DNA from 2 places in the Shewanella sp. S23-S33 genome. Region 2 is predicted to be linked to the other one. Evidence: riboswitches for the same ligand, from Rfam matches in the RefSeq annotation. Region 2 holds a riboswitch; the other holds the start of a gene.
The links. Region 2 has a riboswitch for lysine ahead of ACHA99_RS05605 (Na+/H+ antiporter NhaC family protein). Riboswitches for the same ligand answer to the same signal wherever they lie in the genome.
Positions count from the first base shown of each region.

Region 1: linked by a shared signal. The riboswitch ahead of lysC (lysine-sensitive aspartokinase 3) and the one ahead of ACHA99_RS05605 (Na+/H+ antiporter NhaC family protein) in region 2 are both predicted to bind lysine.

Region 1 is NZ_JBHFFD010000069.1:95,318-107,281, forward strand. It holds gene ACHA99_RS19410 (zinc transporter ZntB) at 1-816, shown strand, start outside; gene ACHA99_RS19415 (succinylglutamate desuccinylase/aspartoacylase family protein) at 919-2,040, opposite strand; gene lysC (lysine-sensitive aspartokinase 3) at 2,042-3,397, opposite strand; lysine riboswitch at 3,548-3,722, opposite strand; gene ACHA99_RS19425 (DUF3293 domain-containing protein) at 3,823-4,257, opposite strand; gene arcA (two-component system response regulator ArcA) at 4,846-5,562, shown strand; gene ACHA99_RS19435 (S9 family peptidase) at 5,660-7,972, opposite strand; gene ACHA99_RS19440 (class 1 fructose-bisphosphatase) at 8,239-9,231, shown strand; gene ACHA99_RS19445 (nuclease-related domain-containing protein) at 9,871-10,860, shown strand; gene ACHA99_RS19450 (hypothetical protein) at 11,292-11,840, shown strand.
Region 2 is NZ_JBHFFD010000019.1:122,415-134,378, forward strand. It holds gene ACHA99_RS05565 (acyltransferase) at 1-221, opposite strand, end outside; gene tsaA (tRNA (N6-threonylcarbamoyladenosine(37)-N6)-methyltransferase TrmO) at 222-956, opposite strand; gene rcsF (Rcs stress response system protein RcsF) at 1,150-1,530, opposite strand; gene ACHA99_RS05580 (amidohydrolase family protein) at 1,609-2,955, opposite strand; gene ACHA99_RS05585 (amidohydrolase family protein) at 2,955-6,044, opposite strand; gene ACHA99_RS05590 (H-NS family nucleoid-associated regulatory protein) at 6,260-6,652, opposite strand; gene ACHA99_RS05595 (electron transfer flavoprotein subunit beta/FixA family protein) at 6,963-7,712, shown strand; gene ACHA99_RS05600 (electron transfer flavoprotein subunit alpha/FixB family protein) at 7,713-8,639, shown strand; lysine riboswitch at 8,735-8,931, shown strand; gene ACHA99_RS05605 (Na+/H+ antiporter NhaC family protein) at 9,011-10,579, shown strand; gene ACHA99_RS05610 (M3 family metallopeptidase) at 10,724-11,964, opposite strand, start outside.

The DNA.
Region 1 (11,964 bases), on a different contig from region 2:
CTCAATAGCGGTCTGCCTAAGGTCGAAAGTGATGCCCTACTCGCCCAAGACACTCGTCCCCGCGCTGTGATAACAGGTGAAGGCATATTACTCGCGTTACGCGGCGTCAACCTCAACCCCAATTCAGCTCCCGAAGACATGGTGGCCGTGCGTATCTATGCCGATAAACAGCGGATCATATCCACCTGCGATCGCGAGTTACAGTCGGTCAAAGATGTCGCCGAGCTGATCCTTGAGGGAAATGGGCCTACAACTACGGGGGACTTTATCGTCGCAATCTGCGAACGACTGACCAATCGTAAAGTCGAGTTTATTGATAAATTAGAAGAACAGCTCTCTGATTTAGAAGAACTAGTCGTCTCAGGCAATGTGAAAGACTTACGTACCGATATCGCCGAACTGCGCCGTCAAACTGTAGCCATTCGCCGCTATTTAGCCCCACAGCGCGAAGCATTCTCGAAAATGATTTCCGAGCAATTCAGCCTATTTAAAGATACCGAACGACTCAAGCTGAGGGAAACAAACGATAAACTTATCCGCACCATTGAAGATCTCGATGCCCTGCGCGATAGGGCTAATGTAACTCAAGAAGAATTACTCAGTCAGCAATCGGAGCAACTCAACAAACGCTTATATTTCTTATCCTTAGTGTCAGCAATCTTCTTACCGTTGGGCTTTTTAACAGGCTTACTTGGGGTCAATATTGGCGGGATACCGGGCGCGGACAACACTTGGGCCTTCGCCACCTTCTGCGGCATATTAATCTCACTCGTCGCCCTGCAAATGGCGCTGTTTTATCGATTTAAGTGGTTATAGCCACCTTAAAACAACAAAGCCAATCGATTAGGATTGGCGTTGTTTTCGTTCATTCTTATAAGCTGAATGTTATGAGCTAATGCTTATGCTCTAAGCGGGCGATTATGTCGTTGGCAACTCAAACACATGAGTCATGACTTTATAAAGCTCTGTTCCTTGGTGCACAGACGCCGAAGCAAAGTGCAAAATCGGCACGCAGTCCTGCGGTAAACTGACCGTTTTTAGCTCATCCGCCGTACCGTATAAATCCATACGCAGTAAATTCACTAAGGGCTGTCCCGCTGCCAGTGGTTCACCCACAGGCGCGAGGTATTCCACTAAGCCAGCGCTTGGCGCGTGATACTTTTTATAGTCCTTAAGGTAACAACCAAAGCGCGGCATTTTAGCGGGCGCAACGGTTTCAGCGATCACGCCTCGGTGGCTTAAATATGCCAAAATCCCTTGTGCATCAACCAGTGCATCCTCAAGACAGACGCGCTCTTGGCTCGCCAATTCCAAGGTTAACGCTGATACTGCAACTCCTAAATCGCGCCCTTGAGATTTTGCAAAATCACTCAATTGCCACCAAGGACAAAACGCCGCCTCATCCATGGCGCCACCAAAGGCATTGGGGATAATGAGCGTATAAGGGATCGACAAAAACTGCGCAGCAGCTAAGTCATATTCAGGACAATACAAGTGCTTACAAGACTTAGGACCGGTGTGCAGATCGAGCACTATATCCGCGCCATGGGCCATAATCTGCAGGTTAACCGCGAGCCTATGGCCAGTAGTAATGCCCCATTCATGACGCAATTTTTGCTGACAAGCTTCAACCAAAGTACTGCGATAGGCTTGGATCAGCTCGCTATCACTCAGCTTGGCATGTTCGCTATACCAAATCGGCAAATCGATAACATGATTCAAATACTCACGATTCCAATTCGCGCCTGTAATAGGGTCAAATCGGCCAAGGGTAAACTCACCACTTTTTTGGTTGATACCGAGTGGATTCGCCAATGGCACTAAGGTGATTTCGCCGCGGATGTCACAGTGTTCAAGCTGCTTCATCAACTGATAAATCACCGCATTACCTTGTACTTCAGCACCGTGGACATTGGCCTGAATATACACTTTGGGGCCAGTCGCCTTATCGTCACTCGGCTTGAAATGGTAGATAGGCAAAGTGAGTGCTTGCCCTGCGGCAAGCTCCCCGATTTGCAGAGACGATGTTGTCGGCAACATACTAAACGCCTTCGAACAGATTTTGATGCAGCGATTTAACCACTTGCGCCGCTTCCGATTCTGCCACTAACACACACAGATTATGTGGGCTGGCACCTTGGCAAATCATCCGCACATTGTGCGGCTCTAACACTTCAAATACACGGCGACAGATACCTGGCGTCGTCGCAATACGATTACCGATAATTGCCACTAAGGCCAATCCATCTTCAACTCGCACACGACAATGCTGTGATAATTCTTGCAGCAATGCCTCACTCAACAGACCTTGACCACTCGAATCTGAACCAGTTTTATCGAGGGTTAGAGACACATTCACTTCTGATGTGGTAATCAAATCCACACTGATCTTATGTCGCGCTAATGTCGCAAAGGTTTCCGCTAAAAAGCCCTGCGCATGCAGCATTTGCAAGCTGTGAAGATTTAACAGGGTTTGATCGCGGCGCAAAGCCACAGCGCGGAATACGGGCGCATCTTCCACTTGATGACGGATCCAAGTTCCGCCCTTTTCAGGCTCTTTACTTGAACCCACAAACACTTGAATTTGCTGACGAACGGCAGGAAGAATAGTCGCTGGATGCAATACCTTGGCACCAAAGGTCGCCATCTCGGCAGCCTCATTGAAACTGATCTCGGCAATCGGAAAGGCATTGGGCGCCAAACGAGGATCCGTTGTATAAATCCCCGCGACATCGGTCCAAATCTCTACCGCTGAGGCGCGTAACGCTTCAGCTAACAGTGCAGCAGAATAATCACTACCGCCGCGACCTAACGTGGTCGTTTGACCCGATTCATCGGCACCGATAAAGCCTTGTGTCACAATCACTTGCTCCGCTAACAGTGGCTGTAGATAATCACGAGCTAAAGTCGCAATCTTTTCAACCTGAGGTTCAGCGCGGCCAAAGTGGCTGTCAGTACGTAATACTCGGCGCACATCGAAGGCACTTGAGTTGACACCTTTCTCGCGGATCACCGCCGAAAACAACGCCGAAGAACATTGCTCACCGAGGGACAACAACTCATCCATAGTCGCTTTGCTGCGTTGTGATGCGAGCGCTTCACTCAATACCGACATGCGACTCAATAATTTATCTAATGCGGCGGCCACATCGTTAGGACGACCGAGCTTATCTAAAATCGCATATTGAATTTGGGCAATTTGTTTTAATCGCTGTAATCGGCCATCGTCGTTGATCGATTCTTGGGTCAATTCCACTAGTAGATTCGTCACGCCGCTCGAAGCGCTGACCACGACTAAACGACAATGAGGATTAGCTAACACTATGTCGGCACAGCGATTCATAGCGTTATAGTCGGCGACTGAGGTGCCACCAAATTTTGCGACAACGAGGGACATTAGCGCACCTCCGTGAAACACGTAGGGCAACAAATAAATGCAGATTGAATAAGATATTGATTAACTAACATGATCACACTCCGAACTGACTTCGTTCGAAGAGCCTGGTGCTCAATGATAACGCACCCCAAAAGAAGGGAAACAGCAATCGTCACCAGAAGCTCTCCACCAATTACAGGTGACAATCGTCAGGATTCAGCCTGAGCGACCGACATAAACATGCAGCAACCATATCTATGCCTCGGCGTTAATCTCCCTCATCAGTCATCGCTGGAGTTTGTGCTCCTCTGACCGACTACCTAGTTAACGCTCCTCTTCTGTTCCTTTCCTAGGAAAGGGACGAAAAAAGTAGCAATAAACCCCTAATGAAGTCAATGCTAATTTCATAACAAATGAACAATTTAAATAAAATCTTTTGAAAACAACTAAATGTTCAAATCGGGTAGCTCGTATACCAGCTGCACATAATCTCTAAATTTGCCTAAACACACTTCATCATGTCCATCCAAGGTGCAAGGCACTAAGCTCACATCCCCTTGTTCGACAACATAAATCGCATATTGATTAAATTTCTTACCCAATTGCAATGCCATCGTTCTATCGATAAACACGGCCCAACTTTTTTCCATGTGGGATAAATCCGGTGCAGCGCCCACTAAAGCACGATAAGGGCTACCGAGTAATTCAATTTCACGAAGAAGTTGGCGATCGAGTAAACGGTTTTGGCTAGGAGAGAGAAGCTTTGAAGCGGGATTATGAGCGGTAATAACAGCAAAGGAAAAATCACAGGATAATGCTTGAGTCAGCAAAAACAACGGCGCTTGGTAACATTGCCACAAATTTTGAGTCGTATTGTCCATTGGTAGTCTAGTCGAAAAATGAACCCAAGCTAGTGTAGCAGAGTGATTGTAAAATCCAAAGAGGCGTGAACTGGCTCACAGGAATAAGAAATACATTAGTTATACTAATCAATAGCTAAAGTAAATATCATGGTAAAAACCCCTGCTCACCTAAAATTTGTTAACATTTCATTTGTTAACAAATGACTAAAACGAGTACAATGTACGTACTGGTGAGTTGAAACAGATTGAGCAAGATGCTTATCGTTCAATACAGTTTGTTACATATATCGCTTAAAGTAACGTGAACTGACCGGGCATCTGTTTAAAATCTGTTCTACATTTGATTTGTCTTTTAAACATTTAAAAAAAACAATAGTTAAGGAACTTATTCTAACTATTGCTTATCGAAGTTGGTACTGATTACGTTTTCTCGTATTACACTTAAACGTGCACTTAATCTACATCCAGATATAGATGTCACCGTAAAGATTTTCCTTTTGAGCACAAAGCAGTTCAAGGAAGTATCAACGCTTTTATGAATATAAGAGCCCGAAGTAAGTTGCTCTTATTGGTTAGTATAAACTGATTAAAATTTAGGTAAATAATATGCAAAATCCGCACATTCTGATCGTTGAAGATGAAGCCGTTACCCGTAACACGCTGAGAAGTATTTTCGAGGCAGAAGGGTATGTGGTAACTGAGGCCAATGATGGCGCAGAAATGCATAAGGCTATGCAGGAAAACAAAATTAACTTGGTCGTTATGGACATTAACTTGCCAGGTAAGAATGGTCTATTGTTGGCACGTGAACTACGTGAAATCAACAACATCGGTCTTATCTTCCTGACAGGTCGTGACAACGAAGTCGACAAAATTCTTGGACTTGAAATTGGCGCGGACGATTATATTACCAAGCCGTTCAACCCACGTGAATTAACGATTCGTGCTCGTAACCTTCTGACTCGTGTCAACAGCGCTGGCGCTGAAGTCGAAGAAAAGAGCTCAGTAGAATACTACCGCTTCAATGATTGGAGCTTAGAGATCAACAGCCGTTCATTAGTGAGTCCACAGGGTGAATCTTACAAACTGCCACGTAGCGAGTTCCGTGCTATGCTGCACTTTGTTGAAAACCCAGGCAAAATTTTGACTCGTGCCGATCTACTGATGAAAATGACTGGCCGTGAACTTAAGCCACACGATCGTACTGTAGACGTGACTATCCGTCGTATCCGTAAGCATTTCGAAAGCTTGCCAGATACGCCAGAAATCATCGCAACTATTCACGGTGAAGGCTATCGTTTTTGCGGTAACTTAGAAGGCTAATAGCCCGCTAAGCGATATCCGCATTAGAAACTGGATTGGTTTGATAAAAATCTATTCACAAAAAACCAGATCCTAGGATCTGGTTTTTTTATGCCTGCTATTTGGCGTTTTTCAACTGCCTATCGAGGAAATCTGCCAGTGAGCGATATAAGTGATTACGCACTTTCTCGCCACGCATCGAATGTTTAGATCCAGGATAATCGATCATCTGGAACAGTTTGCCCTCATCCTGCAACGCCTTATAAACCCGAGTGCTGTTTTCAAACAAGACGTTATCATCGGCCATGCCGTGATACATCAACAAACCCGCTTGATAGTTTTTCACATAAGGGAACACACTGCTGGCTTCATAACCCTTTTCATTCCCCTCGGGATGAGCTAAATAACGCTCAGTGTAATGGGTGTCATACAAGCGCCAGTCGGTTACAGGTGCACCCGAAATCGCGGCTTTAAAGTAATCGGGCGCCTTAAATAGACTCATCAAGGCCATATAACCACCGTAACTGTGGCCGTAAATTGCCACATTATCGGCATCGACAAATGGCAGACTGCGTAAATAGTCCACTCCCACTTTTTGATCCTTGACTTCAGCTTCACCCAAGTGACGGTAAATCACTTGCTCAAACTTTGTGCCCCTGTGGGCGCTGCCGCGGTTATCCAACTGGAACACCACATAGCCTTGTTGAACCAGATACTGGGTAAAGTAGTCCTGCTCGCTCCAACTGTTGGTCACTAACTGTGCGTGCGGCCCACCGTAAACCCGTACAACGACAGGGTATTTCTTGCTCGCATCAAACGGCACAGGTTTGAATAAACGGGTTTGCAACACTTGGCCATCTTCGGCTTTCAGTTCACCAAATTCAGGGAGTTGCCACAGACTCGCATAGTCATATAAAGGATGGCCTTGCTTGACTTCATTTTGCTCAACCCAAGCCAGTTGCTGGCCCTTGTCACCGTGTAAACTGACCTGCGGTGGCTGAGATAAACTATTGAAATAATCCAGATACACACTTTGATTGTCGGCAAACACAGGGTCGTGCATGCCCGCTTGCTTGCTTACCCGCTCAACCTTGCCACCCGCTAAAGGCACGCGATAAAGTTGTTTCTCGATTGGCGTATCTTTGCGGCCAGTGAAATATACCCAACCAGCGGTTTCATCTATGTATTCCAACGCATCAACAGCCCACTCGCCCTGAGTCAATTGCGTTTTAAGTTTGCCTTTTAAGTCAAAAAGATACAGATGATTAAAACCGTCACGCTCAGATGCCCAAATAAAAGCCGATTGTTGTTTTAAAAAGTGCAGATCGTTATTGAGGTTCACCCAAGCGTTACTGCGTTCTTTCACTAAGGTTTTTGGCTTAGTCAGCGCATCTAACGCCACCAGTTGCAAATCTAGCTGATGTTGATCGCGGCTCTGCCACTGGAACGATAAATGTTTGCTATCGGGCAACCAATCGACCCGCGGCAGGTAAATATCTTTGCTCTTGTCTTCGCTGTTCTCTTCGCGCAGAGTCACCCAATTGATAGCTTTATTTTTTAGCGTGACCACACCGAGGGCGATGTCGACATTGTTTTTGCCGGCATAGGGATAGCGCTGCTCAGTAAGTTTAATACCGTCAGCATAGATTTCGTTACGGGTTACTTGCTCGACACCGGACTCATCAATACGGGTAAAGGCGATGGCCGATTCATCCGGCGCCCACCAATAACCTGTCATGCGATCCATTTCCTCCTGAGCGACAAACTCGGCCATGGCATTTTTAATCGCCCCGCCGCCATCGCTCGTCATAGCTTGGAGTTTTTTGGTCGCCAGATCTAACACATACAGATTTTGATCCCGCACGAAAGACACAAAATGTCCCTTGGGTGATAGGCGCGCATCTGTGGCAAACCCTTCGCCAATGGGAAGTTGGCTGACTCTGTTATCCACTAATGAAAAATAATACAGATTACCAGCAGCCGGAATTAATAGCGCTTGGCTATCATCGGCCCAGAAGTACTCCATAATGCCTTCGCCATAAATACGTTGGCGTTCGCGGCGGGCCTTTTCTTCATCGGATAATTCATTGCTTGCCAACTTATCGGCATTGAGCAATAGGCTAGATTTGCCAGTCTTTACATCCATCTGCCAGAGATCATAAAAGTTTTGATTGTCTTTACGGCCCGCAAGATAAGTGACGCGCTGACCATCGGGTGACAGTTTCAAACCACGAGGACTGGTGCCCGCTAATGCGGGCGAGGCATTCATTCGCTCAATCGTCAGTGGCAGTTTGCCGCCTTCCATTGCAAAAGCTGGGGTAATTGAAAACATAGCTGTCGAAATCATGGCCATTTGGCTCGCTATCAGTAGGGGAACGGCGCGCACCTTAAGTGAGCACGCAGGAAACCAAGTTAACCTATTTTTAATCATTATTATTCCTTGGAAACATAATCGCCTAAGATGTCAGCGATTAAAAACAAGCCGACATTGTGCCAGAGGCAAACCCTAAATAGAAATAGCATGCAATATGCCGATACAAATTAGGCCCTTGCGCCAAGCTCAATCCAAATAATCCCAAAAAGCCTTAATATTCGCTAAAAGCATCAGCAACATCGCTGAAATTGTCGACTAACTGAGTTATCATTCGCGGCAAATAACGAAATTGACCTCATTGTTGAACCTCTAAAGGACATAACATGCAGACTCTGGCCCAGTACCTGACCTCACAGGCAGTGAACGACTCCCTCTCCCACCTAATTTTAACCTTAGCCGACACCTCAAAAGCCATTAGCCATGCCGTTCGCCACGGTGCACTTGCGGGCGTGTTAGGCGCGACCGAGCAAGAAAACGTCCAAGGTGAAACCCAGAAAAAACTGGATATCATCACCAACGACATGCTCAAAGATGCCTTAAAAGCTGACGGTACAGTGCGCGGTTTAGCGTCGGAAGAAGAAGATCATGTGGTTGAAGTCAGCCAAAATGGTCAATATCTGGTGTGTTTCGATCCGCTAGATGGCTCATCTAATATAGATATCAACTCGTTAGTCGGCACCATTTTCTCCGTCCTGCCAGCCCCTGCTGGCGAGCTGACTGAAACCAGCTTTTTACAATCTGGCCGCGCACAATTAGCCGCAGGTTATGTACTTTATGGTCCATCGACCATGCTGGCATTAACCACAGGCCAAGGCGTGCAACTGTTTACTTTGCACCCAGAAACCAATGAGTTTTTACTGACGAATGCCGCCATGAGCATTAGCCCAGACACAGCCGAATTTGCCATTAACATGTCGAACCAACGTTTTTGGGAAGCGCCAATGCAAACCTATATTGCCGATTTACTGCTCGGTAAAATTGGCCCACGCGAAAAATCATTCAACATGCGCTGGATTGCGGCCATGGTCGGCGATGTACACCGCGTGCTATCTCGCGGTGGTATTTTCACTTACCCAACCGACAATAAAGATCCTAAAAAACCGTACAAACTGCGCTTGATGTACGAAGCCAACCCAATGGCCTTCTTAGTCGAACAAGCTGGCGGTAAGGCTTCTACCGGTTATGAAACCATTTTGGATATTCAACCAACACAAATTCACCAACGTGTTGCCGTGATTTTAGGTAGCAGCAACGAAGTCGACGCTTGCCTGAGCTATCACGGTATTGATTACAGTGAAGAGCCAAATATAGAGTAAGCCGAATCGCTTAGATTTTGATTTTTTTGGATAAAGCCACTGATTACAGTGGCTTTTTTTATTTATACGGCCTTGCGGCCGAGAAGGTCGTGGGGCTTCACCCCACACCCGACCAAAGAGGACTGCTCGTCCTATCCTCCTTGGATGCTCCATGACGTCCCCAACGGAGTTGAAAGCCCCTTGTGCTCATTGCCAAATCTGCTATCGCTTCCTAAGGATGCGTCCCTGCACCTGCGAAAGCTAGCTCGGCATCCATGCCGAGACTCACGCAATTTGTCTATTCGCCCTGCGGCAACTCCGAGGGGATAGTGTATTCCTCAGACACTGGAGTTATTGGAAAGTAATCAAGGCATAAAAATGAAGCCTATTTGCTCTTTGGCCTTTAATAAAGAGTCTTCAATGCCCTTCTGCAACTTCGCAGGGAAAGATGAACTTCTGCAATCTCAGAGTTAGCTGTTAATCCCAAAAGATTGGTTCCTGAACCATCTTTTTTAATCCAGCTAAACCCTGTGTATATCTGATAGTCAATAATGACACTCCCAGCGTTAATGATTAGCTATTTTTGTCTTTATCTTTGAACTGCAAAGTGGGTATTATGAGGCTGATTATTATCAAGTTATGAATGGATGCTGTTGATAAATGATTCTAAAAACCAAATCACTTCAAAATACCCAAACACCACAAACGATTGCGGGTCAAAAACAAGAACAGGATGTTGCCTTCTATTTACGCCGCGCCTTCAAAGATCATCCTGAAGTGTTGGTCATCAATGATTTTCGATTCACCTTTAATGACGAAACCGCGCAAATTGATCACTTAATCATTTACCCCTATGGCTTTGTTTTAATTGAATCTAAAAGCATAAAAGGCCATGTGGATGTGAACCAACAGGGTGAATGGACTCGCAGTCACGGAAGTAAATGGTTTGGTATGCCGTCTCCTATCAAGCAAGTTGAACTACAACAAGCACTGCTTAAAGAAATGCTAAAACAGCATAGAAGTGAAATTCTAGGAAAATTACTTGGTATAAGACAACAAAGTTTTAGTATGCGTTGCTGGGACCATGTGTGCGCGGTATCAAGCGATGCGGTAATCAACAGAGATACTATGCCAACCGCTATTTCAGAGCTGCTAGTTAAAACAGAGTTTTTAGTCGATAAACTTGAAAAAATCATGAATCTTAAAAGCAAGTTCATGCGCATTATAAATGTAAGCGATACCCGCCCCGACTTTAATCAACATGAACTCAATTCAATTGCGAACTTTTTAATCGATCGACATATAGATCTACATCAGCCAACAAGTGAACAAACGCTCCCGCAGACACAACAAGTCAGAGAGCCTATCGTACACTTTAAAGTTAACAAAGCAGTTGAAGCTCAAACCCAAGCAATAACGCAATCTACTACACACAGCATTCTTAGCTGTAAACATTGCGGAGAATCAACAAATTACACCCCAATGTACGGTAAGTTTGGTTACTACATTAAATGCAATCAATGCACCAAAAACACACCAATGAAACAAGCGTGCCCACAGTGCCAAAGCACACAAACGAAAATAACTAAAGCTAAAGAAGCCTACACACTACATTGTAATGATTGTGATAATCTTTATAGGGTTATCTAAACGAAATCAATTAGGATACTCATAATTTTGTCTACTACACCGAACATGAAGCCCTATCAAATTAAGTTGAGGTACTTTTTATTACCAGTGCTATTGCATATGAGCTGCATTACGCTATTGTTTTTCTTATCATCTATATTCTTCACAAAGTATCTATCCGAGTTAATTAGTCATAGTCACTTCTATCAAATCTATCTAACTAGCATTGAATGGAATGGGATTGTGAGCCTATTCTGCATTTCAGGTTTAGTATCATATTTCTCGACTAGCTTAATAAAAAAGCCTTTTTCATTTGTTGAATTTAAAAAGCCAAGATATAAAAATTCAATGTTGGTATCAATTTTCTCACTGCAGTCACTTTTATTAATATCTGCTTTTTTCTTAAGTTCATTGGGTTTATCAAGGCTATCAGAATTAGATAATCTACCCGAATGGCAAGAAAAAGGAATGCCTATATATTTCAACATCAATACGGTAGATTTATCTGGACAGAAATCAGTACACATTCAATTAAGTCCATCACAAAATATGGTAAAGCGATAGATGTGTTTTGTGTTATTAGCCTTGATAGCAGTGGCCAATTTTGGGCAGGTTTCAACTACCCATTTTCTGTTAAAAAAACAGAAAAACACCCAAGTGAAAAAATAGACAAGCTAATCAGTGATAGTGTTAATAAGTGTAATAAAACATCAACTAGTGATATCAAATACTTCAAGAAAAGTAGTTTCGCCTTTGAAAATAGCGATTATTTAAATGCTTTAAAACGTGTAGTTAGCAGCGATACACTAGAGAATAATAACATCACTTTATTTGTAGCATCACAGCATCTCGAATTTAATAGTGTCAAAACAGACCTATTAAAAGGTTTCTTAATGATGTTCGCTACTATTATAACATTTTTGGCTTATGAACTCTGGCAAGCTAAAATACATTGGGAAACTTATTGGGCCATTAAGAAAATAGAATCTGGACAGGCATAACTCTTTTGGGGTTAACAGCCAACACCGAGATCACAGAAGTTCACCTCCCCTCGGAGTTGCCGCAGGGCATTTGCGTTCGTTGCGTGATCGAGGCATGGATGCCGAGATAGCGTCAGTCGAATCA
Region 2 (11,964 bases):
TTGGGTTCGGCAAATAACTGCGCCTCGGGGGCGATAAAGCATTGCTCGCCGATAGTTACCGTTTCGAGGGCGCAAAGTCTTGCTTGAATATCATCTTGCCAAGGTTTAGCCCAGATTAAATGTTTCTCTTTTAAAGAAAAATACAGCCACGGCATCCAAGAGAGCCGCTTTTTATGCTGGCTTTGATAATCAGGTTTTGATGTAGGCGTTGGCGCGGACATTTAGCCACATTTCCCCGGTTTGAGTTCTAGTACCAAGATGTATTCTTGGTCATTGTCATCGACCGCCATGTGCCAGAACACATCTAAATCATAGAGGGCGACTTGATATAACTTAGGATCGTCCTTGGCTTTTTTGTAGGCGGGGCGCGGATCTTGCCCCAGCACACCGCGGATAAGCAGAGCTAAATCTGTGTAGGTTTCCTGCTCGGCGTAACGCTCAATCTGTGTCTTGGCATGGTCAGAATACACCACTGAAATCAGTTTAGGCGCGTCTTGGGCAATGCCGCCTACAGCATCGGTAATAGAATCTGAGAAAGGAATGTATGGCTTAATATCAATTATCGGTGTGCCATCGAGCAGATCCATACCGGAAATTTCGAGGCATACTTTGCCCTTGCGCTGCACTACGCCGTGCAATTTCACTACAGACTGACCTATACCATTGGGGCGAAAAGTGGAGCGAGTGGCGAACACGCCGAGTTTTTCATTGCCGCCTAAACGCGGCGGGCGCACTGTGGTTTTCCAACCTTGGGCAAGATTCTCATGGAAGCAAAACAGTAACCAGAGATGTGAATATTGCTCTATGCCACGCACCGCATCGATATGATTCACATGGGGCTCGAGCTCGACATAACCACGCGCTTCAACAAGTCCGGGTTGTCTTGGAATGCCAAATTTTTGTTTATAGGGCGTGCGGCATGTTGCCACTGCGATAATTTGGTTGGTAAATGTCATGCAAAAAATTACCTAAAAAGATAAATATAACAACCGCCTAAGCTCATCATTCTAAGCTAATCATTAAGGCCCATCTTTGTGCGCTAATAATGCAGCGTTGGTCACGAAGCGTTAGCCATTAAGCGGTTGATAGGGGCAATCTTAGAACACTATAGGATCACGCCGCGAGCAGTATGCTTAATATGCGTGAGGCTTACTCTGTTGTAGCCGTTTTTACTGCTTGACCAACGCATAATGCGCGGCTGATACAACCTTGGGCAGCTTCTTCAAATATGACACATTGCTTGATGATAATGCCGTTAGCTCCTTTATCTGCGGCATTGCGACGGGCTTCGGTTCTGGCATCGGCAAGTGATGCGGGCGCACCGTTGGTATCGGCCTGACAGGACTCACCTTCGACCAATCCTTTTAATTCATAATGACCTTTCGGCAAGGTATCACCTTCATAGAGGATGACATCGGATGCCTTGAAATAGTCATTAATCGCCTCACTGTCCAAATTACTGTTAAAACTGTAGTCGCTTGCACAGGCACTGAGCAGGAGCACTAATGCACTTGAGAGGATAATTTTCATGGTTTGACCTGAGGTTGAGGAGAAAACTGCGCAGCCTTGGTAGGCTGCGCCGATGCGATATTATTATCTGAGTAAATTCTACCGCTTAAGGTACTTTTGATAAAGCTGCTGATGGCGATTATTCAGATCTATCTGCCGCCCTTCAATCCAGATAGCCTCAATTTTATTGGTCATAGGGTCGAGAATGTCCCCCTCTGACAGCACGACACTGCCTTGGTATCCCACCGCTATCGCACCTAAATCTTCCACACCTAACAGTTTTGCGGCATCTAAGGTGATGGATTTCAGTGCTTGTTCAGGCGTTAAACCATAGGCGGCGCTGTAACCTGCGGCGTAGGGGAGGTTACGGCTATTCCAGTCCGATGAGAACCCAAGGGCGAAGGGAATACCTGCATTGGCGAGTAAAGATGGGATCTTAAAGGGTAAATCGACTGGCTCATCTTTACGTTTAGGCAGACTCAAGGTATGAGGGTAAATGACCCCAGCTTTAACTTCCCTTAGGCTTGAGTCCAAACGCCATGCATCGTATCCGCCGACAATTACCAGTTTGAATTGGTATTTTTTCGTCAAGGCGATCACTTGCTCAATTTGGCCAACACTGTCGGCATGTGCAAACAGTGTCGCTTTGCCTTGGTATAGCGGCAACATGGCATGCCAGCGCAGGTTGTTGGTCGCGGACTGCGGATCTTCATCCTGGTTTTTGTCTTTACCGTTGGCCTTATCACTTAAGAAATAGCGATAGCCATCTTCAAAGGCGATATTGAGCTTGTCGATTGCCTGCTGATTTTTCTCGATGGCCTTGGCTTTCTCTTTTTCATCTTCTGGCATGCGTTTGATTTGCGGCCAATAGACATGGAACTGTCCAGCACTTGGCGTCAGCGCATCTTCAATCGTCCATGCATCGAGATCCACCAGTACTGATTGTCCAGCTAACCCATCACCGCTCGGGACGATTTGTGCGTGGGTAATGCCGTTGTAACGTATGGTCGGGATGAGCTCCGAATCCGGATTATAGGCTGTGGCCGTGCTGATCTGTGGGTTGATGTAGCCCACCTCGGTGTTATCGACCGTTGGGCGGCTCATTTCAATTTCGACTAAGCCTAAGCTGGTGTCTAGGGCGATTAAGCCCGGATACAAGTGTTTACCGCTGGCATCGATGATTTGAGTGTCACTGGTTTCTGCGGTTGCATTGTTGATTTGGCTGGTCAGTTGAGGCCCAACTGCCGTGATCTTGCCATTTTCAATCAAGACGTCTGTGTTGCTGAGCACGCCTTGAGTGACTGTGTGCACAGTGGCGTTTTTTATCAGTACGCTGCTGCTTTGTTTAGGCGTAGGTACGATATCATTGGCCATAACTGGGGCCTGCGTGATGCAAATTGCGCCGAATAGCGCCACAAACAAAACGGTTTTAGATAAATGTTGCATTATTTGGCTCCCTCATGAGCGTGGCCCCATGCCTGATAGTGGGTGTCGCAGTGCCACTGTGGCTCGTTGAGTGGCGTGACTTTTTCACCCGCTTTAGTTTGGTCATCACTGCTGAGAATTTTTTGGATAAGTGCGGCTCGCTCGTTCACCACAGCTTGCTGGGCAACTTGGTCTTGGTCGCGGTCAAAATAGCGTTTTCCTTCAACCCATACCTGCGTCACTTTGGCGTAAATAGACAGAGGCTCTGCGTTCCAGAGTACGATATCGGCCATTTTGCCTGGGGTGAGTGAACCAACAAATTCATCGACTCTTAATTGTTTGGCTGGATTGATAGTGACCATGTTCCAAGCGTCTTCCTTCGACATATTGCAATACATCATAGACTTAGCCGCTTCTTGGTTGAGTCTGCGCTGCATTTCATAATCGTCTGAGTTAATGCTGGTGGTCACCCCTTTGTTTTGCATCAGGCACGCGTTTTGCGGAATCGCATCATACACCTCAAACTTATAGGCCCACCAATCGGCAAAGGTCGAGGCGCCAGCACCATGGGTAGCCAGTTCACTCGCCACTTTGTAACCTTCGAGCACATGGGTAAAGGTTTGTACTTTAAAGTGATAGGCCTCGGCTAAGCGGATAAACATCAGGATTTCTGACTGCACATAGGAATGAATGTGCACATCACGCTGCTGATTTAATACTTCGGCCACTGCTTGCAGACGGTAACTTGGGCGCGGAGCGACGGTTTTCTTTTTATCGCTGGAGCGCAGATTATCATAGGTTTTTAACGCCTTTTCATAGGCGATAGCAGCGTCGAAGGTTTCTTCAAATAACGCTTTTACTCCCATGCGAGTCTGGGGGAAGCGCTGAACAAATTTCTCACCCCAGTTACTCTGTTTGACGTTTTCACCTAAAGCAAATTTGATACTGGCGGGCGCGTTAGTAAATTTGAGTTGTTCGGCCGACTCGCCCCATTTCATTTTGATCAGTTGTGATTGGCCACCGATAGGGTTGGCGCTACCGTGGAGTAATTGCGCGCTGGTGACGCCGCCCGCTAAGGCACGATAGATTGAAATATCGTCGGGATTAATAATATCGCCAATGCGTACTTCAGAGGTTACTGCGTCTGTTCCTTCGTTAGTACCGCCATTAATGGCGATATGCGAGTGTTCATCGACTATGCCGGCGGTGAGGTGTTTACCCGTTGCATCGAGGACTTGATAACCTGATGGCGTACTTAATTGTTGGCCAATTTTTTCGATGCGGCCATTGGCCATCAAGAGATCAGCATGTTCGAGAATGCCTTGCTTATCCGATGTCCACAGGGTGGCATTTTTGATGTGTAGCTTCTCAACATTAGGGGCTTTGCTCAGTCCGTAAGCGACGTTAGGGAAGGTGAGGTGACTCAGTAGGCTCGTGTTGGCTTCATTCTTGGGAGCATGATTGCTTGTTTGGTCTGCTTTTTTGAGCTTTGCAGTTTGAGTTAAAGCGACACCTGCAACATTTGTAGTGCGACTTTTTGCATCGACCATACGACCTTGAATGCCGTCATCGGCCATCCACAGCGTAAAGCGGCTAAGGCCGTTAATGCCTGCGGCGCTCAAATTGGCAGTAAAGCTCAATCTCCCGTTATCATCTAACTTAAGTTGAGTGAGTGAGATACTTTGTTCGCCACTGCTTAAATTGCCTTGGATGTTGGGTTTATCACTTTTACTTTCATCATGTAGCGATAAATCTAGTGTGAGGTTATTGAGGCTTAATTGGTAACCTCCCAGTAATCGTGCTTGGGGAAGTGAGCGCAGACTTTGCTCCTGACCTTGCAACCAAACACTGTAGATCTGGCCATCTTTAAAGATATTGCCTTTAGTGATAACAAAGTCAGCCATATAACCGGGCGCGAGTTTACCGGTAAAGTCGGCGGTGCCTGTCATCTCTGCGGCTTGGGTGGTGAGTGCCGCGAGAGCGTTTTCTTCACTTAAACCTTGGGCGATGGCTTGGCGTAGGCGCGGCCAGAAGGCATCGGTCTTAATCCCAAACTGCGTTAACGCAAAGGGGATACCCGCGTTAGCTACCGCTGCAGGGTTGGTTGGTGCACGTTCCCACTGTCTTAAATCCGCCAGTGATACTTCACGATCAGCATCATCTGTGCCGACATCGGGTGCCTGCGGATAGTTTAAAGGCAAGATCAACGGATAGTTCAGCGCCTTTAACTCATTGATGCGTGAGTATTCTTGACCATTACCAAGTAGGTTGGCTGGCAGTTTATGTTCTTTGAGTAAATGGGCTGCACGTAATTGGTCGTTGAGATTTTTGGTTTCAAAGATAATTTGCTTATCAGCTAAATTATCTAAACGCTCAAAGGCGATATTAAATTCGACTTGATTGTTTATTGCGCCATTGGCAGGTTTGTTTTTATTTTGGTTATACCAATTTGCATCGGCAAAGGTTTGCCTAATAAGTGCAATGCTGCCCATTAATGATGAAGGATAATCTTGTTCAGACGAACCTTTATCAAATGCCATAAAAGGTTGACTGCGGGCGCGATAAATCACTTCATTAGCCGTTTTGTCTGCTAATGAAAGGCTGACACCCGTCCCACGGAAGATACCGTCGAGTTTACTACTTTGCACACTGGTGAAACCATTATTAATCCACTCTTTTGCGCGTTCTTTATTGGGGTAAACGTAATTAAACCATTCTTTTTCAGAATGAATTGCACCATTTTCCGCATTACCACCGATACGCTTTATATCATAGACGGGGCGAGTGATCTTAAGTTTGGGATATTCGAACTCAATCCCATAATCGGTAAAAGGATCGATAAATCCGGGATAAATTGTATAACCACTCAAATCGATTCTAAATGCGCCAGCGGGAATGTCGTTGTGCTCAATAATGGCTTTAATTCGATTATTTTCAATTAATAAAGTGGCATCGCTTAAACGCTTTCCCGGTGCAATAATTAATTCAGCATGGGTAAATGCAGTGAGTTTACTGGATGTTGTTCCAGTATTGAGTTGGGCAAATGTTGTTTGTGATACTAAGCTAGCGATTATGCTGCAGCTTATCATTATCTTATTGTTTATCTGCATTATTTTATTCAATCGAGTGAGGGTGAACAAAGAGTAACTGAAAGCAGATGTAAATACTAAGGCTGAATTGTAACGTAATTTGAGCGGGAGTGAGGTACAGAATTAACGGCTGTTGTTTAAGTTTGAAACGATTGATGGATATAAAAAAGCTCGCAACTAATGCGAGCTTTTATGCAAACTGGTGTTGGCAATTAGCGCCATCACACTTGGTTGGATTAGATTAAGAAATCTTCCATAGAACGACCTTTGTTGATCTCGTTCTTAAATACGGTAGGCATACGGCCTTGGCCAGTCCATTGAACCATTTCACCGTCAACTTCAATTTGGTATTTGGCTGGACGAGGAGCGCGTTTCTTCGCAGCAGCTTTAACAGCTACGCCACCTAAGTCATCAATTGATAAACCAACGGCTTCCATTTGTTGACGGATTTCTTCAATCTTAGCATTACGAGCTGCCATGGCTTGTTCTTCTTCCTCAGCCATAGACTCGCGTTCTACTAAAATTTTATCTAATTTGTCGGCTAAATCACGTAACTCTTCAACGCTAAGTTCTTTTACTGCAGCTTTAAAACGACGGCCGTGAGTTAATATCTCTAAAAATTCGCTCATATCTATTTTCGTCCCACTCTATTTTTAATACAGGATAATGGTGAACAACACCTAAATGATAGAAACTAATATAGCTCGAATCAAATAAAATTATGCGTTTTAAGGAAATTAAATATTATTTATTTTTTGAACTTTTCTTATTCCCTCAAATAAGTGTCCAAAAAAGTGGCCGTTGCAGCGGATTAAAAAATACAAACAGGCGTTTGACTTTGGTTGACGTTAACGTTAACAGGACGTAAAGTTGCTCTATCCTGCATTGGTATTAACCAATGTTTTGTCCATGTACATGAAAGTGTAGGAAGGAAACCCTATGAAAGTATTGGTGCCCGTTAAGCGCGTTGTTGATGCCAATGTGAAGGTCAGGGTCAAAGCTGACAATACAAGTGTTGACACTGCAAACCTAAAAATGGCGTTGAACCCTTTTTGTGAAATCGCAGTAGAAGAAGCGGTTCGTTTAAAAGAAGCGGGTAGCGCTACTGAAGTGGTTGTTGTCAGTATTGGTAATAAAGCCGTGCAAGAACAACTGCGTACCGCGCTTGCATTAGGCGCAGATCGTGCGATTCATATCGATACTGAAGAAGAGCTCGTGCCAGTGTCTATCGCCAAATTGCTCAAAGCGGTACAAGACAAAGAACAAGCAGAGCTGGTGATTTTTGGTAAGCAATCCATCGATGGTGATAATAACCAAACTGGCCAAATGTTTGCCGCGTTAATGGATATGCCACAGGCAACCTTTGCTTCAGAAATCAAATTAGAAGCGAATACATTACAAGTCACCCGTGAAATTGACGGCGGCATGCAAACTCTTAAACTGCCTTTACCTGCTGTTGTGACCGCCGATTTACGTTTGAACGAACCCCGTTACGCTTCATTGCCTAACATAATGAAAGCTAAGCGTAAGCCATTAGAAGTATTTACTGTGGCAGACTTAGGCGTGACGTTAAAGAGTCACCAAACGATTGTGAAGGTCACTCCGCCAGCTGAACGTAAAGCGGGCATCATGGTAGCGTCGGTAGCTGAGCTAGTTGAAAAGTTAAAAAATGAAGCGAAGGTGATCTAAATGGCCATTTTAGTATTAGCTGAACATGATAATGCAGCACTGAAACTCGATACGGCAAAAATTGTTACCGCTGCCCGTGCCATAGACGATGAAGTACATGTCTTAGTTGCGGGTCACCAATGTGGCGCGGTTGTCCAAGCGGCACAGGCACTACAAGGCGTTAGCCAAGTACTCGTTGCCGATGCCAGCGTGTATGAAGCGCATTTAGCGGAAAATTTTGCCAAATTGCTGGTAGACTTAGCGCCAAACTATGGTCACATTCTGGCCTCGGCTTCAAGTTTAGGTAAGGATACGCTTCCGCGCGTGGCGGCTTTATTAGATGTCGCGCAAATCTCAGAAGTTATTACCGTCGTCAATGCGGACACCTTTGTGCGCCCTGTGTATGCGGGTAATGCCTTAGCGACAGTGCAAAGCCATGATGCCATTAAAGTGATGACAGTGCGCGCCAGTGCGTTTGACGCTGCGCCAGAAGGTAACAGTGCGGCTGTGACGACACTCGATAAAGTGTTTGAAGCGAGAACTCAGTTTGTTTCTCAATCGCTGACAGTTTCTGCCCGTCCAGAGTTAGGCAATGCTGGCATTATCGTATCTGGTGGCCGAGGCATGGGCAGTGGTGAAAACTTCGGCATGTTGGAGCAACTTGCTGATAAGCTCGGCGCAGCAGTTGGCGCATCACGCGCTGCAGTTGACGCAGGTTTTGTGCCTAACGATTTACAAGTGGGTCAAACCGGTAAAATCGTTGCGCCAAACTTGTATATTGCCGTCGGTATTTCTGGCGCGATTCAACATTTAGCCGGCATGAAAGACGCTAAAGTCATCGTTGCAATCAACAAAGATCCTGAAGCGCCGATTTTTCAAGTTGCCGATTATGGACTCGTTGCAGATCTGTTTGAGGCGGTTCCTGAGCTGATTACAAGTCTCAGTTGATTTTATCTGTGATCTAGGTCACATTAAGTGGCTTTGTGGTAGCATCTGCTAAGCCGCTTATGTTTTTATGTGCCTCACGCCCGTGCAAGGGCGTTCTTAGAAGTAGAGGCGCGCCAAATATTAGTAGTGATCAGTAGGGTGATTCCGTTGATCGATTGCGAAAGGATTTGGTGCCGAAGTGGTTCGATTTATCACGATCAACTGCTGGGGTTGTACCTAATAGGTGCAGCACTGCCATAGTATTTTCCGATATGGATATTGGGAATAGTTACTATGGAGCGCTACTGATAGGACAGGTGACCTTGGGTATCTATTGCCTTTTCCCACCAGTTCAGTCGCCCTCCATTCGTATTTAACGAAGATAATAATCAATGACTGTTATGAATTATGCCGATTCGGCACTTTCCTTGTTGCCGCCTGCGGTGGCTATCGTGTTGGCGATCTTGACTCGCCGTGTACTGCTTTCTTTGGGGTTAGGTATTTTAATTGGTGCTTTATTGCTCAATCAATTTTCACCTTTAGCAACGGGTGAGTTTGTATTTAATGGCGTTAAAGGGCTTTTTTGGACTGATAAAGGTCTAAATTCGTGGAACTTATATATTCTCGGTTTCTTAATTGTACTGGGAATGATTACAGCGTTAATTACCGTAAGTGGCAGCGCGCGGGCTTTTGCCGATTGGGCTCGTTTACATATACGTAATAAACGTGATGCTAAACTATTGACCATGTTTTTAGGTTGCGTAGTTTTTATTGATGATTATTTCAATAGTTTAGTTGTTGGTTCGGTCGCTCGACCTGTTACCGATCGTTATTATGTTTCCCGTGCTAAGTTAGCTTATTTATTAGATTCTACTGCCGCGCCTGTGTGCGTTATTTCTCCAGTTTCGAGCTGGGGCGCTTATATTATCGCACTCATTGGCGGGATATTAACTGCCCATGGTTTTGCTGATACGGGTCATTTGAGTATTTTTATTCAAATGATCCCAATGAACTTTTACGCAATCTTCTCCTTGTTATTATTACTTTTTGTTGTCTTTATGGGATTAGATGTTGGGCCAATGCGTGAGCATGAGCTCAATGCCCAACGTGGTAATTTATACGATGAGTCTAAAGGATTACCGCCTGGGGCTAACGCGGATTTACCTGAAGCCGAAACCGGTAAGATTTTAGGTCTATTTCTGCCGATTACCGTGTTGGTATTTGCAACCCTCTATTTTATGATTAACAGTGGCGCTCAAGTACTCGCGGCGGAAGGGATTGAATTTAATATTATTTCTGCTTTTGAGAAAACCGATGTCAGTTCATCACTTTTCTTTGGTGCATTAATTGGTCTAGCGGTTTCGCTGATATTGAATTTAGTGCAAGGCGTTGAGAAATTGATGATAGTCAAAGGTATAGTGCAGGGCGCTCGCTCTATGCTGCCGGCGATTTACATCCTGTTATTTGCTTGGACAATCGCAGGTGTGATTGGTCAACTCGAAACCGGTAAGTTTATGGCGAGTTTAGCAACAGGAAATATTCCGTTCGCGTTTTTACCCGCCTTAATGTTTGTGCTAGCAGGTATTACCGCGTTCTCAACTGGTACTAGCTGGGGTACGTTCGGGATCATGTTGCCGATTGCTGCTGATATGGCGATGGGAAGTCACACTGGCATGATGTTGCCTATGCTTGCCTCTGTGCTGGCGGGTGCTGTATTTGGCGATCATTGCTCGCCGATTTCCGACACGACTATCTTGTCGTCTACGGGCGCCAGTTGCCACCACATCGACCATGTGGTGACTCAGCTACCTTATGCACTCATTGCGGCGTTTATTAGCTTAGTGGGTTATGTGGCACTTGGATTTACCGAGTCTGTTGTCGCTGGTTTAGTGGCTTGTAGTGTGGCATTTGTGATCAGTATTATCGTACTTAAAATCAAATCTAAAGGCGCAATTAGCTAGACGTTAATTGAAACCTTTCACTGCAAACGTTCACGACAAATAAGTCAAAATAAATCAGCCAGCATTATGCTGGCTGATTTTTTTGGTTAAGGCTGAGTTTGTCTTTATCTATAGCCTATCGCATTAAGGCTATCAACTCTTAGCTTAGCGTGCTTGATCTAGACCGCGGCGTTTAAGTAAGCCTTCTGTGGTGGGTTCTTGTCCGCGGAAGTTTTTGTAGGCGTCCATTGGCGCTATGCTATTACCCACTTCACGGATCGTTTTGCGGTACTTCATGCCGATTTCACGATTGAGCCCGCCTTGGGTTTGTACATAGGCAAACGCATCCGCCGCTAAAATCTCACTCCACATATAAGCGTAATAACTTGCCGAGTAACCGCCGGGGAAGGCGTGGGCAAAATAGGTCGACTTATAACGCGGAGGTACGGCACTAATGTTTAAGCCGTGCTTTTTCAAAGCATTGGCTTCAAAGGTTGGTACATCTTGCAGCGGCGTATCTGGGCTTAATGAATGCCATTCCATGTCTACTAATGCGGCGGCCATGTATTCCAGTGTGTCAAAGCCTTGGTTGAAGCTGCCAGATTTCAGCAGTTTTTGCAGCAGTTCATCGGGAATGGGTTTGCCCGTTTCGTAGTGTTTCGCGTAGTTCGCTAACACTTTTGGATGGGCGGCCCAATCTTCTTCAAACGTCGATGGGAATTCGACAAAGTCGCGTGAAACCGAGGTGCCCGCCAGACTTGGATAAGTCACTTTAGAGAACATTCCGTGGGTGCCGTGACCCATTTCATGGAACATAGTGGTGACTTCGTTATAGCTGACGAATGTGGGTTGACCTTCGGGCGCTTTCTTTATGTTCATCACGTTGACGACCACAGGTTTAGTGCCTTCGAGGAAGGATTGACCGACGAACGAACTCATCCAAGCGCCACCACGTTTACCTTCACGGGCAAAATAGTCGGCGTAGAAAATGGCCATGCTTGAGCCATCGGCATCAAACATTTCGTAGGCTTTCACATCGGGATGGTAAACCGGTAAATCTGGGCGTGGTTTTAAGGTGACGCCATAGAGTTCTTTGAGTGTGTAGAATACGCCGTCTTCGAGCACACGGTTAAATTCGAAGTATGGGCGGATGCTATTGGCATCGAGGGCGTATTTTTCTTGGCGGACTTTTTCTGCGTAAAACTCCCAGTCCCACGGTGCCAGTTCAAATTTCACACCGGTTTTAGTGATCATCGCTTGAATGTCGGCCGCTTCTTTCTCTGTGTTAGCAACTACCGCAGGCACCATTGAACCAAACATGCTGTAAACCGCTTCGGGTGTTTTGGCCATTTGCGGTGCTAATCGATAACTTGCCCAGTTTTCATAGCCTAATAGTGTTGCGCGCT